2 regions of the Blastococcus sp. SYSU DS0539 genome follow, and region 2 is predicted to be linked to the other one. Evidence: predicted binding sites of a transcription regulator. Region 2 holds the regulator's gene; the other holds the start of a gene.

Region 1 (7,844 bases), on a different contig from region 2:
GGTCGGCCGTTCCACCGGGACGATGCCCTCCGCTCGCGCCCGCGCGGCCGGGTCCACGGAGACGAAGACGTCGGCTGCAGCCGGGTGACGGCCAGGTACTCGGCGTCGGTCGTCGACTCCACGTCGTGCTCGCGGGCGATAGCCCGGGCGACCTGACGGCTGACGCGGTCGCCGAGCGAGCGGATCTCCACGCGGGTCATCGCGTCGTGCCGCGCCAGGGACTCGCGCTCGGTCAGTTCTCCCCGGCGAACGGCGGCGAACAGCAGGTCGAGCGCCTGCGAGCGCAGCACCTGCGGCGCGACCAGCTGGTGGCCGGGCGCGACGGCGACGCCCTCGGCCACCAGGTGCAGCAGCGTGGGTGCGTCGATCACGAAGCGCGTCATGCGGCCGCACCGCAGTGCCGTCGGCGCCCTAGTAGGGCGGCGGCGAGGTGCACGCCAGCAGGCCGCTCGGGGTGGTCACCGTGAGGGTGCCGTCGGGCGCCAGCTCGTGCTGCCACCCGGGTGCCTGGTGCTTGCCGCGGTGGTGCGACGTGCAGTAGCCGACCAGGTTGGTCGCGGCGGTGGGTCCGTCGGGGTACGGGCGGTCGTGGTCGAGCTCGCCGCCGCGCGGGACCGGCCGGCGGCAGCCGGGGAAGCGGCAGCGCCGGTCGCGGGCGCGGAGGTGGCGATCGAGCGCGGCGCTCGGCCGGTAGCCGTCGGTGGGTGGCGGTGGCCCGAGCCCGGGCCGGCCGCTCAGGTCGTGGTCGCAGTGGGCCGGGTCGCGGCGGCAGGCGGTGTCCTCGCAGACGGCCAGCCGGCGGAGCTCCGGCGCATCGGTGAGCGCCAGCAGGGCGCCGGTGAGCTCGTCGACCACGGCGATGCGCGGCCGGTCGGCGAGGCCGCCACCGCCGGTGCGGTGCAGCAGGTCGGCCAGGGCCGCGCGCTGCTCCCGGGCCGCAGCAGCCAGGGCAGCGATCGCATCGGGTGCCGCAGACGTCCGGCCTTCGGGGCCGGTCCGCCACGCCTCCTCGTCGTCGGCATCGTCGAGCCGCGCGGCCGTCACCGCGCTCTGCGCCCGCCCCACGGCGCGCTCCAGGTCGAGCAGCGCCAGACCTGCGACGTCGACGGCACGATCGGCCGCCGCCCACGTACCGGTGGCCGGTGGATCCTGCGCCGTGGTGCCGTCGTCGCGTGCGCATCCAGCGGCTGGGGGTTCGGCGGAGGGTGGGCCGAGCATGCCGAGATCGATGGCTGTGGGCATGCCCGCCCAGCGGGCTCCTTCGGCCCAGTGGCGTTCCATCTCCTCCTGTGGCGGGTCGGGTTGTCCGCCCCACTCCTGGAGGACGAGCGCCTCGGTGGCCGCCCACCAGTCGGCCAGCGCCTCGTCCTCGGTGGGGTACCGGGCCGGTGGTGCGGTGGCCGGCGTGGGGAACAGGGCCGGTGGTGCGGTGGCCGGCGTGGGGAACAGGGCCGGTGGCGCGGTGGCCGGCGTGGGGAACAGGGCCGGTGGCGCGGTGGCCGGCGTGGGGTCGGGGTCCGGTCCGGTGCCCGCGGGCGGATCGACCGGAGTGGCATCGGGGAGCAGGCCCAGGGCGCGGGCCAGCGCCCGCACGAGCTCGGCAGGGACTGCCTGGCCGCCGATCTCGCCCGGCTCGTCGCCGCCCAGCAGGGTGCACACCCCGGCGACCACGGTCAGCTGCGCGGTCACCGGCGGCAGTGCGTGCTCGCCAGGCCGCAGCACGAGGTCGAGCAGGCAGTCGGCCATCTTCTGGCCGCGGGTGCGCCGGTCGTCCGGCCCGCTGTCGAGCTCGTCGGCGTACCGGCCGAGCGCGTCGAGCAGCGCCTGGGCCTCCGGCACGGTGAGCAGCGCGCTCAGCACGGCCATCCCGTCGGTACCCTCCGGCCGGACCGATATCCCACGCCGGCGCAGCGCCCGGGCCAGCCGGCCTGCAGCGTCGCGCGCATCGCGCCGAAGGACCACGCGCCGCGCCTTGTCACCCAGTTGCGCCGGGGTGGTGGTGGCCCGCCGCGCGGCCCAGGCGAGCAGCTCGGCCTCCACCTCGGCGCGGACTTTCGGGTCCGCGATCGGCGCGACGGTGCCGAGCATCGGCCAGAGGTGCCCGTCGTGCAGCGCGCCCGACTCGAGGGCCGCCAGCGTCCCGGGCAGCCGGTGCACGAGCGTCAACGACCGGATGAGCAGCGCCTCGGCCGACTGCGAGGTGCGGGACAGGGCGACGGCCAGTTCCTGGGTGGCCCACTCGCTGACGTCGGCGAGCACCTCGGGCCGGGAGGCACGGCGATCGGCGCTCATGGCGCCCGGCTCGCCCGGCGGCCGGTCCCGGGACACCGGGCGGGCCGCGGCGAACTCGGCGACCGCCCGGGCGCGCAGCGCGGTCTGCCGGGCGATCTCCCGGTCGGCGGCCTGCACCGCGCCGAGCGGCCCGGTCGCCCAGCCGACAGCCGGCGCACCCGGCGGTGCGCTGGTCGTCGTCCCGGCGTCCTTCACGTGATCGATCGTATGTTCGACCACCGACACTTTCCGGGCGCCTGCTCGGGAGCGGACGCCCGCCAGACCACCTCCATGTGCACCTCGTCGCGCCGGTCGTCAGGGGTGAGCTGCCGGGCATCGGGACGGTGACCGGTCTCCGTCCAGCCGCGGCGCCCCGCCACCGGCAGCCGGCTCAGCCGGGGGCCGACCCGGCGGCCCGGTTGCCGCCTGCACCGGGTTTGCCACGCCGACCGGGAGGGGCACCGGCGGGCCATGGACGCGGACATCACCCTGCGGGTCGACGGCGAGACCCGCCGGCTGACCGTCGACACCCGCACCTCCCTGCTCGACGCGCTGCGCGAGCGGCTCGGCAACGCGAGCCCGAAGAAGGGCTGCGACCACGGCCAGTGCGGGGCCTGCACGATCCTGCTCGACGGGCAGCGGGCGCTCTCCTGCCTCGCGCTCGCGGTCGCGCACGACGGGGCCGAGATCACCACGGCCGACGGCCTGGCGCGCGACGGCGAGCTGCACCCGGTGCAGCGGGCGTTCCTCGAGCGGGACGCCTTCCAGTGCGGCTACTGCACCCCCGGCCAGGTCTGCTCCGCCGTCGGGGTGATCGACGAGTTCGAGCGCGGCTGGCCCAGCCACGTCACCGAGAACCTCATCGCCGATCCGGAGATGACCCACGACGAGGTCGCCGAACGGATGAGCGGCAACCTCTGCCGCTGCGCCGCCTACGTGAACATCACGCCCGCGGTGCAGGAAGCGGCCGGCGCATGAAGCCCTTCGCCTTCGCGAGGCCCGGCGACGTCGCCGAGGCCGTCCGGGACGTCGCCGCCGAGCCGAACGCCGTCTTCCTCGCCGGCGGCACCAACCTCGTCGACCACCTGCGGCTCGGCGTCGCCCGCCCGGACCTGGTCGTCGACGTCCGCACGCTCACCTCCCGCGAGATCACCGACCTCGACGACGACGGGCTGCGCCTGGGGGCCGCGAGCACCAACAGCGAGGTCGCCGCCGATCGCCGCGTCCGGGAGCGCTACCCGGTGCTCGCCCAGGCGCTGCTGGCCGGGGCGACCGGCCAGCTGCGGAACATGGCCACCACCGGCGGCAACCCGCTGCAGCGCACCCGCTGCCCGTACTTCCAGGACGTCACGACGCCGTGCAACAAGCGGGAGCCCGGCAGCGGCTGCTCCGCCGTCGGCGGCTACGTCCGGTACCACGCGATCCTCGGGACGCCGGGCGCGCTGCCGGACCCGACCGCGCCGGAGACGTGCATCGCCACGCACCCCTCCGACATGGCCGTCGCCCTGGCCGCACTCGACGCGCAGGTGCACACCCTCGGCCCGGCCGGCGTGCGCACCGTCCCGTTCGTCGACCTGCACCGGCTACCCGGCGACGACCCCTCCCGGGACACGGTGCTCGAGCACGGCGAGCTCGTCACCGCGATCGACCTCCCCCCGCTGCCGATCGGCGCCCGGTCGGCCTACCGCAAGGTGCGCGACCGGGCCTCCTACGCCTTCGCGCTGGTGTCGGTCGCCGCCGTCGTCACCGGCGACGGCGACGTCCGGATCGCCCTGGGCGGGGTGGCGCACAAGCCGTGGCGGGCCACCCGCGCCGAGGAGATCCTGCGTGGCGGCCCGCTGACCGAGCACGCCGTGCGCGCCGCGATGGACGCCGAACTGGCGGCCGCCCAGCCGCAGCCCGGGGTGGAGGGCGGCAACGGCTTCAAGATCCCGCTCGTCGCCCGCACCGTGGCCGCGACCCTGCGCGGCCTCGTCCCGGAGGAGCAGTCATGACCGACCTGCTGGAGCCGCGCGCCATCGGCCAGGACCTGGTCCGCCGGGACGGCGAGCCGAAGGTCCGGGGCACCGCCACCTACGCCTACGAGACGCCGGTGGACGACCCCGCCTACTGCCACCCGGTGCAGGCCACGATCGCCCGCGGACGGGTGACCGCCGTGGACACCGCGGCGGCCGAGGCGCTGGACGGCGTGCTGCGGGTCCTCACCCCGTTCGACGCCGAGCGGCTGGCGAGCACCGAGGACGCCGAGTACGCCGTCCTGCAGAGCGACGAGGTCGCCTTCCGCGGGCAGCTGGTCGGCGTGGTGATCGCCGAGACGTCGGAGGTCGCCCGGCAGGCCGCCGACTCGATCGTCGTCACCTATGCCGAGCAGCCGCACGACTCGGCGCTGGCGATCGACCGGGACGACCTGTACGCGCCGGAGAAGGTCAACGCCGGGCACGAGACCGACACCGCCGAGGGCGACGTCGCCGCCGCGATGGCCACCGCGGAGGTGACGCTGGAGCGCACCTACTCCACCGCGATGTACCACAACAACCCGCTCGAGCCGCACGCGACGACGGCGCTCTGGGACGCGGACGCGCAGTTCCTGACCCTGTGGGACTCCACCCAGGGCGTGCACCCCGACCGCGCCGCGGTCTGCGAGGTCTTCGGCCTGGACCAGGAGCAGGTGCGGGTGGTCTGCCCGTACGTCGGCGGCGGCTTCGGCTCCAAGGGGCGGCCGCACGCGAACGTCATGCTCGCCGCGCTCGCCGCCCGGGCGCTCCCCGGCCGGCCGGTGAAACTGGCGCTCACCCGGCAGCAGATGTTCTTCCTGGCCGGCTACCGCACGCCGACGATCCAGACGATGCAGCTGGCCGCCGACCGGCGGGGCCGGCTCCAGGCGATCGCGATCGACGTGGTGGAGCAGACCTCGCGGATCAAGGAGTACGCGGAGCAGACCGGCGTTCCCACGCGGATGATGTACGCCTCCCCCAACCGACGCAGCACGCACCGGCTGGCGGGCCTCGACGTCCCGGTGCCCTCGTGGTTCCGCGCCCCGGGCGAGTGCCCGGGCATGTTCGGTCCCGAGGTCGCGATGGACGAGCTCGCCGAGGAGCTGGGCATCGACCCGGTCGAGCTGCGGATCCGCAACGAGCCGGAGGTGGACCCGGAGACGAAGAAGCCCTGGTCCAGTCGCAACCTGGTGCGCTGCCTGCGCGAGGGCGCCGACCGGTTCGGCTGGGACCGTCGCGGACCGGGCGGGCACCGGCAGGGCGACTGGCTGGTCGGGTACGGGGTCGCCTCGTCGGTCTACCCGACGATGCGCCAGGCCACGTCGACGGCGAACCTGCGGTACGCGGACGGCCGCTACGTAGCCGAGATCGGCGCCGCGGACCTCGGCACCGGGGCGTGGACGATCCTGCCGCAGATCACCGCCGACGCCCTGGCCGTCGACGTCGCCGACGTGGAGGTGCGGATCGGCGACACCCGCTACCCCACCGCTTCCGTGGCCGGCGGCTCGTCGGGGACGAACACCTGGGGCTCGGCGCTGGTGGTGGCCGCCCGCGCCTTCCGCGACAAGTTCGGCGGGTCGCCGGCCGACGGCGACGAGATCTCCGGCGACGTCGACCAGGCGGCCAAGGACGACGCCCATGCGCCGTACGCGTTCGGCGCGCAGTTCGTCGAGGCCCGCGTGCACGTGGACACCGGGGAGATCCGGGTGCCGCGGCTGCTGGGCGTCTTCGGCGTCGGCCGGGTGGTCAACCCCCGGACCGCCCGGTCGCAGCTCATCGGGGGCATGACGATGGGGCTGTCGATGGCGCTGCACGAGAACAGCGTCTGGGACCCGCGGATCGGTCAGGTGGCCAACCACGACCTCGCCGAGTACCACATCTCCGTCAACGCCGACGTCGGCGAGGTCGAGGCGCTGTGGATCGACGAGCACGACCCGTACGTCAACGTGATGGGCACCAAGGGCATCGGCGAGATCGGCATCACCGGGACGGCAGCCGCCGTCGTCAACGCCGTCCACCACGCCACCGGCGTGCGGGTGCGGGACCTCCCGGTGACGCTGGACAAGCTCCTCCCGGGGCTGCCCTGACCCGTGCGTCGGGCGTGACCGGCGTGACGTGACGAGTCGGTCCGCCACGCCGGTGACTCTCGCCATACCGCCGTCGTGCGGTGGGCGAACCCGCTGGTCAGCGGCGTGCGCCGACGTCGCCATACGGTGCGACGACGGTGGCGCGCGGGAGGCCCCCGTTGGGCGTGTTGCCCCGTCGCCGACCAGAATGGGCCCCGACATGGCGACTGCAGCAGCAGCGGCGGCCCGGGCCCCGCAGACGACCAGCCGACCACTCCGGGCATGGCAGCAGGCCGCCCTCGGCCAGTACGAGGAGGCCTCCCCCAAGGACTTCCTCGTCACCGCTACGCCCGGCGCCGGCAAGACGACCTTCGCCCTGACGCTGGCCGCCCGGCTGCTGTCCCGGCGCGAGGTCGCCCGGGTGGTCGTCGTCGCCCCGACCGATCACCTGCGCCTGCAGTGGGCCGAGGCCGCCGACGCCATGGGCATCGTCCTCGACCCGAACCTGACCAACGCCGTCGGCCCGGTGCGGGCGGGCACCCAGGGCTACGTGACCACCTACGCGCAGGTCGCCGGCAAGCCGATGCTGCACGCGGCGCGCGCGACCGCGGTGAAGTCGCTGGTCATCCTGGACGAGGTGCACCACGCCGGCGACGGCCTCTCCTGGGGCGAGGCGGTCGAGGAGGCCTACGGCATGGCCGCGCGCCGGCTCTGCCTCACCGGGACCCCCTTCCGCACCAAGCCCGACGAGCGCATCCCCTTCGTCCGCTACGAGGAGGACACCTTCGAGGGCGAGGCGGGCGGTCTGGTCAGCCGCGCCGACTACACCTACGGCTACAAGGAGGCGCTGGCCGACAACGTCGTCCGCCCCGTCGTCTTCGCCGCCTACACCGGGACCTCGCGCTGGCGGAACTCCGCCGGCGACGTCGTCGCCGCGTCGCTGAGCGAGGCCGGCACGAAGTCGGTGGAGATGCAGGCCTGGCGCACCGCCCTGGACCCCAAAGGCCAGTGGGTGCCGCACGTCATCGCCGCGATGGACGACCGGATCACCCACCTGCGCGAGGAGGGCGGCATGCCCGACGCCGCCGGCCTGATCCTCGCCAGCGACCAGGACGACGCCCGCGCCTACGCGAAGATCGTCCGCCGGGTCACCGGCAAGGCCGCCGAGCTGATCCTCTCCGACGACCCCAAGGCGTCGAAGAAGATCGAGCGCTTCGCCACCGGGTCGGCGCGGATCGCCGTCTGCGTCCGGATGATCTCCGAGGGCGTCGACGTCCCGCGCGCCGCCGTCCTCGCCTGGATGACCTCCTACCGGACCCCGCTGTTCTTCGCCCAGGCGGTCGGGCGCGTGGTCCGCTCCCGCTCGCCGCACGAGTCGGCGACGGTGTTCCTCCCCGCGGTGCGCCCGCTGCTGTCGCTGGCCGCCTCCATGGAGGAGCAGCGCAACCACGTCATGCCACCGCCGCGGACCCAGCCCGACGAGGAGCTGGAGGCGCTCGACCTGCCGCCGCGG
Region 2 (7,844 bases):
GCGCGGGTGGTCTCGCCGATCGGCGCGGTCGGGAAGTCGGCGAAGCAGATCGAGATGTCCATCGCGGTGATGACCAGCTCGACGGCCTTCACGAAGTTCTTGGCGTCGAACGTGCCGTCGGCCTTGAGGAACTTCATGAGGTTCAGCGACGCCAGGTTGCACGAGCTGTTGTCCAGGCTCATGTACTCCGAGCACGGGTTGGACGCGTTGATCCGGCCGGTCTCGGGGTTGGTGTGCCAGTCGTTGATCGTGTCGTCGTACTGGATGCCCGGGTCGGCGCACTCCCACGCGGCCTTGGTGACCTTGCGGAACAGCGCCTTGGCGTCGACGGTCTCGATCACCGACCCGTCCATGCGGGCGCGCAGGCCGAACTCGTCGCCCTCCTCGACCGCGCGCATGAACTCGTCGGAGACGCGGACGGAGTTGTTGGCGTTCTGGTACTGGACGCTGGTGATGTCCTTGCCGCCGAGGTCCATGTCGTACCCGGCGTCGCGCAGCGCGCGGATCTTGTCCTCCTCGCGCGCCTTGGTCTCGATGAACTCCTCGATGTCGGGGTGGTCGATGTCGAGGACGACCATCTTGGCCGCGCGGCGGGTGGCGCCACCGGACTTGATGGTCCCGGCCGAGGCGTCGGCCCCGCGCATGAAGCTGACCGGACCGGAAGCAGTGCCGCCGGAGGAGAGCAGCTCCTTGGAGGAGCGGATGCGGGAGAGGTTCAGGCCGGCACCGGAGCCGCCCTTGAAGATCAGGCCCTCCTCGCGGTACCAGTTGAGGATCGAGTCCATCTCGTCGTCGACGGCCAGGATGAAGCAGGCGCTGACCTGCTGCGGGGCGCTCGTGCCGACGTTGAACCACACGGGGCTGTTGAAGCTGAAGTACTGGTGCAGCAGCATCCAGGTGAGCTCGTGCTCGAAGATCTCCGCGTCGCCCTCGCTGGCGAAGTAGCCGTGCTCGCGGCCGGCCTCGGTGTAGGTGAGCACCACGCGGTCGATGAGCTGGCGCAGGCTGCTCTCCCGCTGCGAGCTGCCCACCGCGCCACGGAAGTACTTCGTGGTGACGATGTTCGTGGCGTTGATGCTCCACTCGGCCGGGAACTCGACACCGCGCTGCTCGAAGTTGATCGAGCCGTCCCGCCAGTTGGTCATCACGACGTCGCGGCGCTCCCAGGTCACCTCGTCGTACGGGTGCACACCGGCGGTGGTGAAGACGCGCTTGATCTTGAGGCCCTTGCCCCGGCTGGGCGCCTTCGCGCTGCGGCGGGTGCGGGGACCGGCCACGCGGTCGTCGGTATCGGTCATGGTGTGGAGCTCTCCCTGGTCGTGTGTCGCCTGGTGCTTCGCGGGGCTGCGCGGTGGTGCTGCGCGGTGGTGGATCGGGGGCTGGGGAAGAGCCGCGATCGGTAGCTGCTCGAACTGCTGTCTATCGGATGGCACTGACAGTTCTCAGGTGCCGGCGACGGTGCCGGACGGGACGGATGCGCGGGGCGTGGGTGGGGCGGGCTCGTCGGTCGGCGAGGCGGATTGGCGGGCCCTGAGCTCGGCGATCTCGCGCTCGAAGTCGGCCACCGAGGTGAATGAGCGGTAGACGCTGGCGAACCGGAGGTAGGCGACCTCGTCGAGCTCGCGCAGCGGACCGAGGATGGCCAGGCCGACCTCGTTGCTCGGCACCTCTGCCGCGCCGCTGGCGCGGATGGCGTCCTCCACCTGCTGCGCGAGGAGCTTGAGCTGGTCCTCGTCGACCGGGCGGCCTTGGCAGGCCCGCCGGACGCCGGCGACCACCTTGGTGCGGTTGAAGGGCTCGCTGACGCCGTTGCGCTTGACGACGGCGAGCACCGCCTCCTCGACGGTGGTGAACCGCCGCCCGCACGCGGGGCAGGACCGGCGACGCCGGGTGGTGGCGCCCTCGTCGGCCTCGCGCGAGTCGATCACCCGGCTGTCGGCGTTGTGGCAGAACGGGCAGCGCACGGTGGTTCACCCCCTTCCCTCTGCGACCCGCCACCGGCCGGCTGTGGACCCTCCTGGGGACATCCGGTGGATGCGCCGGGGAGAACCTAGGGACCAGCCTGTGGACGGGCTTACAGCTCTGTAACTACTAGATGTAGGGGAACCCTAGGACGGCCCACCCAAGATGTGCAAGTGATCGTTCCCTCGGCGTGTTCCGCCCCGACACTGCCGTGCGCACGCGGAACACCGGACCCCACCAGTCACACGACACGCCGGGCCGACGCGCGGACGGCACCCCGGGCCGCGGCCCGCCGGCCCGGCCGGCAGGCCGCGGACGGGGCTCCCGACGCACCACGACGCCGGACTCCTCCGGACGTCCGATGCCGACGAGGGGCGTGCCACGGTCAGGCGCCGCTCAGCGCGCGTCGACCCGCGGGCGGCGGGAGTGCGGGATCTGGTCGCTCAGCCGCATCGGCCGGGTGAGCAGATCGGCCTCGATGTCGGCGGGCGGGGTCCAGCCGCGCCCCCCGGGCGCCGCCACGACCGGGTGCACACTGCGGGCCGGCGGCACCGACCACGCCACGGTCCGGGGGTGGTCGTCCCGCGCGGCGGCCGGCACGTCGGCACCGCTCTCCGCGGGAACGACCGGGATCAGGCCGGTGTCGGCTGCCCGGTGGCGACCGGCCAGGCCCTCGGGAGCGGGCGCACGGTGCCGCCCGGGCGGCGGCGCCGGGACCGACGCCGCCGGGTCCGCCTGCACGTCGCTGTCCTCGGGCGCACGACGACGCCCACCGCCGCGGGCCGGGTTCGACCGCTCGCGGTGGTCCCGGACCAGCGGGAGGCTGGCGGTCGTGCCGGCGCCGGCGGGCCGACCGCCGTGCAGCGCGGACACCGCCTGAGCGACAGCCGGGTCCTGCGTCACGCGGGGCGCCGCCACGACGGCGACCTCCGGTGTGGCGGTGTGCGGCTCGGGCAGCCGCAGGGTGGAGAGCTCGGTCCACGCCGTCTCCTCGACCCCACCGACGACGACGCGCACCCACACCTGGCACGCCCCCGCGTCGTCATGCCGCCAGCCCAGCAGCTCACCCGCCCACCAGGCGCCCGCCTGGTAGACCTCGACGGCCTGGGACTGACCGGCGAACACCGCGGCGCGGTTCTCCATGACACTCGACACAGGCAGACCGTAAGCGGGTGATCAGCACGCAACGTGAACGTGCCAGCACAGAGGGTTGACGAAGTCGTCGGGGCGGGTTATGAAACTCTCGCCGTGGCGGACGCCACGTCGGGGGCGCCGCGATGGAGGCGCCGGCGAGCGGATCAGGGCAGGTGGAGCAGCTGCCCCGGCACGATGGCCGAATCGCGCACGTCGTTCAGCTCCTGGATGCCGTCGACGACCTCCCGCACGTCCCGCCCCTCGGCCGCCGCGCTCGCGATGGACCACAGCGTGTCACCCGGCTCGACGACGACGCTCGTGGTGCCCATCAGCTCCAGCCCGTCCCCGCCGCCCCCCAGCACCGCACCCGCCAGCGAGACCACGCCCAGGGCGAGCAGCAGCACGAGGACCACCACGAGCCGCCGGCCGCGCGCGGTGAGCCGCAGCGGAGGCAGCCCAGGCTCGGCCGGCCACTCCCCGGCACCCCGACGGGCTCCTGCACCCCGCCGGTCCACGGCCGACCGGGCCGCCGGTTCCGCCGATCCACCGCGGGGCGGGGCGACGACCGCGTAGGCGCGCGGGGCAGGCGGGAGGACGCGGAGGTGCCGCACCGGCCGCTCCCGAACCCGCTCCTCCGCCGCGCCCGACATCCCCCCGCGCACCGACACCGCCGCATTGCTGCCCATCGTCTCCCGCCCCTCACCTGGCCGGACCCACCCCGGCCCGAACGTGTGTTCGATTCGAACGCTTGTCCGATGTCTACCCCATGGGTCCGACACGAGCGGCGCGACACGGCAACTTTCGAACGCCTGTTTGAACTGGCCGGCGATCGGCGCTACGGTCGCTGCGACGACCAGGGCTGACCAGCTGCGCGGGCAGCCGGCGAGGAGGAGACGTGACGGAGTCGAGCGGGACGTCCGGCGGCCGACGCGGGACCCGGGGCGCCGCCCCGGACACGGCCGACGCCTCGGCGTCGGTCCGCACCTTCCCGGACCGGACGGCCGACGGTGACGGCCTGACCCAGCGGCAGCGCCGGGTGCTGGAGGTCATCCGCGACTCGATCGACCGGCGCGGTTACCCGCCGTCGGTCCGCGAGATCGGCGAGGCGGTCGGCCTGTCGTCGGCGTCCTCGGTCGCCCACCAGCTGTCGGTCCTGCAGAAGAAGGGCTGGCTCCGCCGCGACCCCAACCGGCCGCGCGCGCTCGACGTCCGGCTGCCCGGCGACGCCGGCCGCGGCGCCGCAGCCGTCGAGCCCCCGGTGGTCCGCGAGGGCGAGCAGGCCTCCGCGCCCACCTACGTCCCCCTCGTCGGCCGGATCGCCGCCGGTGGTCCCGTGCTCGCCGAGCAGGCGGTGGAGGACGTCTTCCCGCTCCCCCGCGAACTCGTCGGCGAGGGCACCGTGTTCATGCTCAAGGTCGCCGGTGACTCGATGGTCGAGGCGGCCATCTGCGACGGCGACTGGGTCGTCGTCCGGCAGCAGCCGACCGCCGAGAACGGCGAGATCGTGGCCGCGATGATCGACGGCGAGGCGACCGTGAAGACCTACAAGCGCCGCGACGGGCACGTGTGGCTGCTGCCGCACAACCCCGCGTACGAGCCCATCCCCGGCGACGAGGCCACGATCCTCGGCCGGGTCGTCTCGGTGCTGCGCCGGGTCTGACAACGCGATGATCACGGCGGGCCGGTCCTCCGAAGAGGACGGGCCCGCCGTGGTCGTCCGGGCCTCGGTCAGCGGCGCCGGTAGTCGCCGTCGCGCTTCTCGAAGAACGCCCGCAGCGCTTCCTGGTGGTCCTCGGTCCGGAACATCTCCAGGAACCGCTTGGTCTGCAGCGCCTGCCCCTCGCGGAAGTCCATCTCGAAGGCCCCGTTCACAGCCTCCTTCGTGACCTCGACCGACAGCGGTGCACGGGTCGCGATCCGCTGCGCCTTCGCCAGGGCCGCGGGCATCAGGTCCGCCGGCTCGTGGACCTCGGTGACCAGACCCCAGTTGAGGGCCTGCTCGGCGGTGTACCGGGCACCGGTGAGCAGGATCTCCTTGGCCGGGCCCAGGCCGATGACCCGGGGCAACCGCCAGAAGCTGACGATGAGGCCGACATTTACACCCGCCGCGACGAAGAAGGCATCGGTAGAGGCAATCCGGATGTCGCAGCACAGGGCGAACTCCAGGCCACCGCCGATGGTTGCTCCGTTGATCGCGGCGACGACGGGTGCGCGGAAGTTCTGCACGCCGTTGAGCACCCGGCTGAACTCGGCGAGGTAGTCCTTGAGCCGCTCGTCGCTGATGGACTGCTCCTCGCCCAGGTGCGCTCCCGCGGTGAAAGCCCGGCCCTCACCGGTGATCACCAGGCACCGGACGTTCTCGTCGGCGTCCAGGATGTCGAGCGCCCTCATGAACGAACGCCGGCTCTCCCAGCCGAAGGTGTTCGACGGGGGGCTGTCCAGGGTGAGGACGGCGATGTGCGGGGTCTCGTAGCGCAGGTGGACGCCGCTGCCGACGTCTGTCTTCATCTCGGTCATGCTGCTTCCTCCGGTGGTGTGTTGAGTGCGACGGACGGGGACCGGCGGGACCGCCGGGTGGACTGGCCGGGTCGACGGTCGAGCAGCCGCATGGCGAACACGGTCACCACGATGTTGATGAGCAGGACCACCACGGAGAGCGCCCCCACCCGCTGGTAGAGCGACTCACTGGCCAGGCTGTACAGCACCGTTGACACGGTGGGATTCGCGCCGGTGTAGAGGAACACCGACATCTCCAGCTCCCGGAAGAGCAGGACGAAATTGAGCATGCCCGCGGCGAGCAGCGAGGGGCGGAGCAGCGGCACCGTGATCCGCCGCCACGTACGCGCCCAGGACGCACCGAGGCTCCGGGATGCCTCCTCCACCTCCGCACCGATCTGTCCCATCCCGGCGTGGACGTAGGCGAAGGTCAGCGGCAGCGCGCTCCCCGCGTAGGCGATCAGCAGGATGGTCAGCGTCCCGCCCAGCCCGAAGGGCTGCCCGGCGTAGGCGATGATCAGGCCGATGCCGAGCACCGCGCCGGGGAAGGCCAGCGGCGCCGCCATGGCTCCCACGATCACGGCGTTGCTCCGCGCCTTGGTGCGGTGCACCAGCCACGAGGCGAGGAGCGCGACGGCGAGGGCCAGCACCGTCCCCCCGAGGGCCAGGATGAAGCTGTTGCCCATCGCGGCCGCGATCAGCGGCCGGCCGAAGACCTCCTCGTAGTTTCCCGTGAGGGTGAAGTTGTCCCACCCCAGAGGCCGGCCGAGCGCCTTGCGGAATGAGGTGACCAGCAGGACACCGAAGGGCAGCACGAGGCTCAGGACCACGACCAGCGAGCAGAATCCCAAGGCGAGGAAGCTGGCACCGCCCAGGTGCGTCACGTCCTGCCGCCCCGGCTTGCCACCGATGACGGTGAACTTCTTCCCGCCGACCAGCTTGCGCTGCAGGACCAGCAGCACGGCGATGATCACCAGGATCGGGACGGAGATGACCGCGGCGGCCTCGATCCGCGGCGGGAACTGCATGAGGCTGAGCAGAACCGTCGGGATGGTCTGGAAGCCGGTCGGAGCGCCGAGGATGGCGACCGGCCCGAAGATCACGGCGGCGCTGACGAACACCAGGATCGATCCGGCGATCAGCGACGGCAGGATCACTGGGAAGGTGACGGTCCGCAGCACGCGGGCACGGGACGCGCCCAGGCTGGCTGCGGCCTGCTCCAGGGCCGGGTCGATGCCCTCCAGTGCCGCCGACACCGGCAGGAACACCAAGGGATAGAGGAACAGCGAGAGGACGAAGATGATCCCCCACGGCGTGAAGATGTCGAACGGTGCTTCCTCGAGCCCGAAGACCGACATCAACGCGGTGTTGAGCATTCCGTTGCGCGGCCCCAGCAGCAGGATCCATCCCAGTGCCGCGATGAAGCTCGGGGCGGCGAAGGTGAGGACCGCGCTGCCACGGAAGAACCGGCGGAACGGCATGTCGGTGCGCACGGCCAGCCAGGCCACCGGCAGGCCCAGCAGCAAGCTACCGATCACCGTGCCGACCGCGATCCACAGCGAGTTGAGGACGCCTTCCATCAGCCGTGGCTCGCTGGCCAGAAGACCGTAGTTGTCCAGGGTCAGGCCACCGTCGTCGGCGACGAAGCTCTGCCCGAACACCTGCGCCACCGGGTAGCCGACCAGCGCGAGGATGGCCGCGACCCAGACCAGCCGCATCGCCCGCTCGAAACCGGTGCCCTTCCGGCGGCTCGGGCCGCGATCGGCCGGCGGGCCGGTGGTCGCCCCCTCCCCCGCCGTGTCGGTCGTCGACACGGCGGGAGAGGCTGAACTGGTCAGCGCCACAGGTGGTTCTCCTCGGTGGGGTCGCGGGCGATCAGGGTGCCGGCCCTCATCGGCCGAACAGCGAGGCGAAGCGGGCCACCACCTCGTCCCCGCGGGAGGCGATCTCCTCGAGGTCGGCCGGCAGGAGAGTGACGTCGGACAGGTCGGCCCCCTCGGCGGGCTGAGGACCGTCCTGCAGGACGCTGCGGCCGCCGAGCTCGGTCAGCGCGGTCTGGAAGTCCTCACTGAGGTGGTACTGCACCAGGAGCTTGGCCGCGTTCGGGTGGGGTGCCTCGGCCAGCATCGCCAGCTCGCTCGTGAACGTGGGCACGCCGTCCTCCATGAAAGCGATCGCCAGCGGCTCGCCCTCGGCCGCGGTGCTGATGACCGCTGATTCGATCGCCGGGATGCCCAGGTCGGCCTCTCCGG

What was found. Region 2 encodes LexA, which represses DNA repair genes until DNA is damaged. Its sites were predicted from a motif close to TCGAACANNTGTTCGA; they were not measured.
Region 1: a site for LexA is predicted at 2,492-2,507, ahead of ACI790_RS16160 (DUF222 domain-containing protein). Genes of this name have one in related genera too.

What each region holds. Positions count from the first base shown of each region.
Region 1 is NZ_JBJHAF010000013.1:105,593-113,436, forward strand. It holds gene ACI790_RS16155 (hypothetical protein) at 1-383, opposite strand, end outside; gene ACI790_RS16160 (DUF222 domain-containing protein) at 412-2,487, opposite strand; gene ACI790_RS16165 (2Fe-2S iron-sulfur cluster-binding protein) at 2,743-3,249, shown strand; gene ACI790_RS16170 (FAD binding domain-containing protein) at 3,246-4,265, shown strand; gene ACI790_RS16175 (xanthine dehydrogenase family protein molybdopterin-binding subunit) at 4,262-6,352, shown strand; gene ACI790_RS16180 (DEAD/DEAH box helicase) at 6,552-7,844, shown strand, end outside.
Region 2 is NZ_JBJHAF010000001.1:46,114-53,957, reverse strand. It holds gene ACI790_RS00255 (vitamin B12-dependent ribonucleotide reductase) at 1-1,298, opposite strand, end outside; gene nrdR (transcriptional regulator NrdR) at 1,443-1,964, opposite strand; gene ACI790_RS00245 (hypothetical protein) at 2,359-3,117, opposite strand; gene ACI790_RS00240 (LysM peptidoglycan-binding domain-containing protein) at 3,261-3,500, opposite strand; gene lexA (transcriptional repressor LexA) at 3,992-4,756, shown strand; gene ACI790_RS00230 (enoyl-CoA hydratase/isomerase family protein) at 4,825-5,613, opposite strand; gene ACI790_RS00225 (ABC transporter permease) at 5,610-7,406, opposite strand; gene ACI790_RS00220 (ABC transporter substrate-binding protein) at 7,483-7,844, opposite strand, start outside.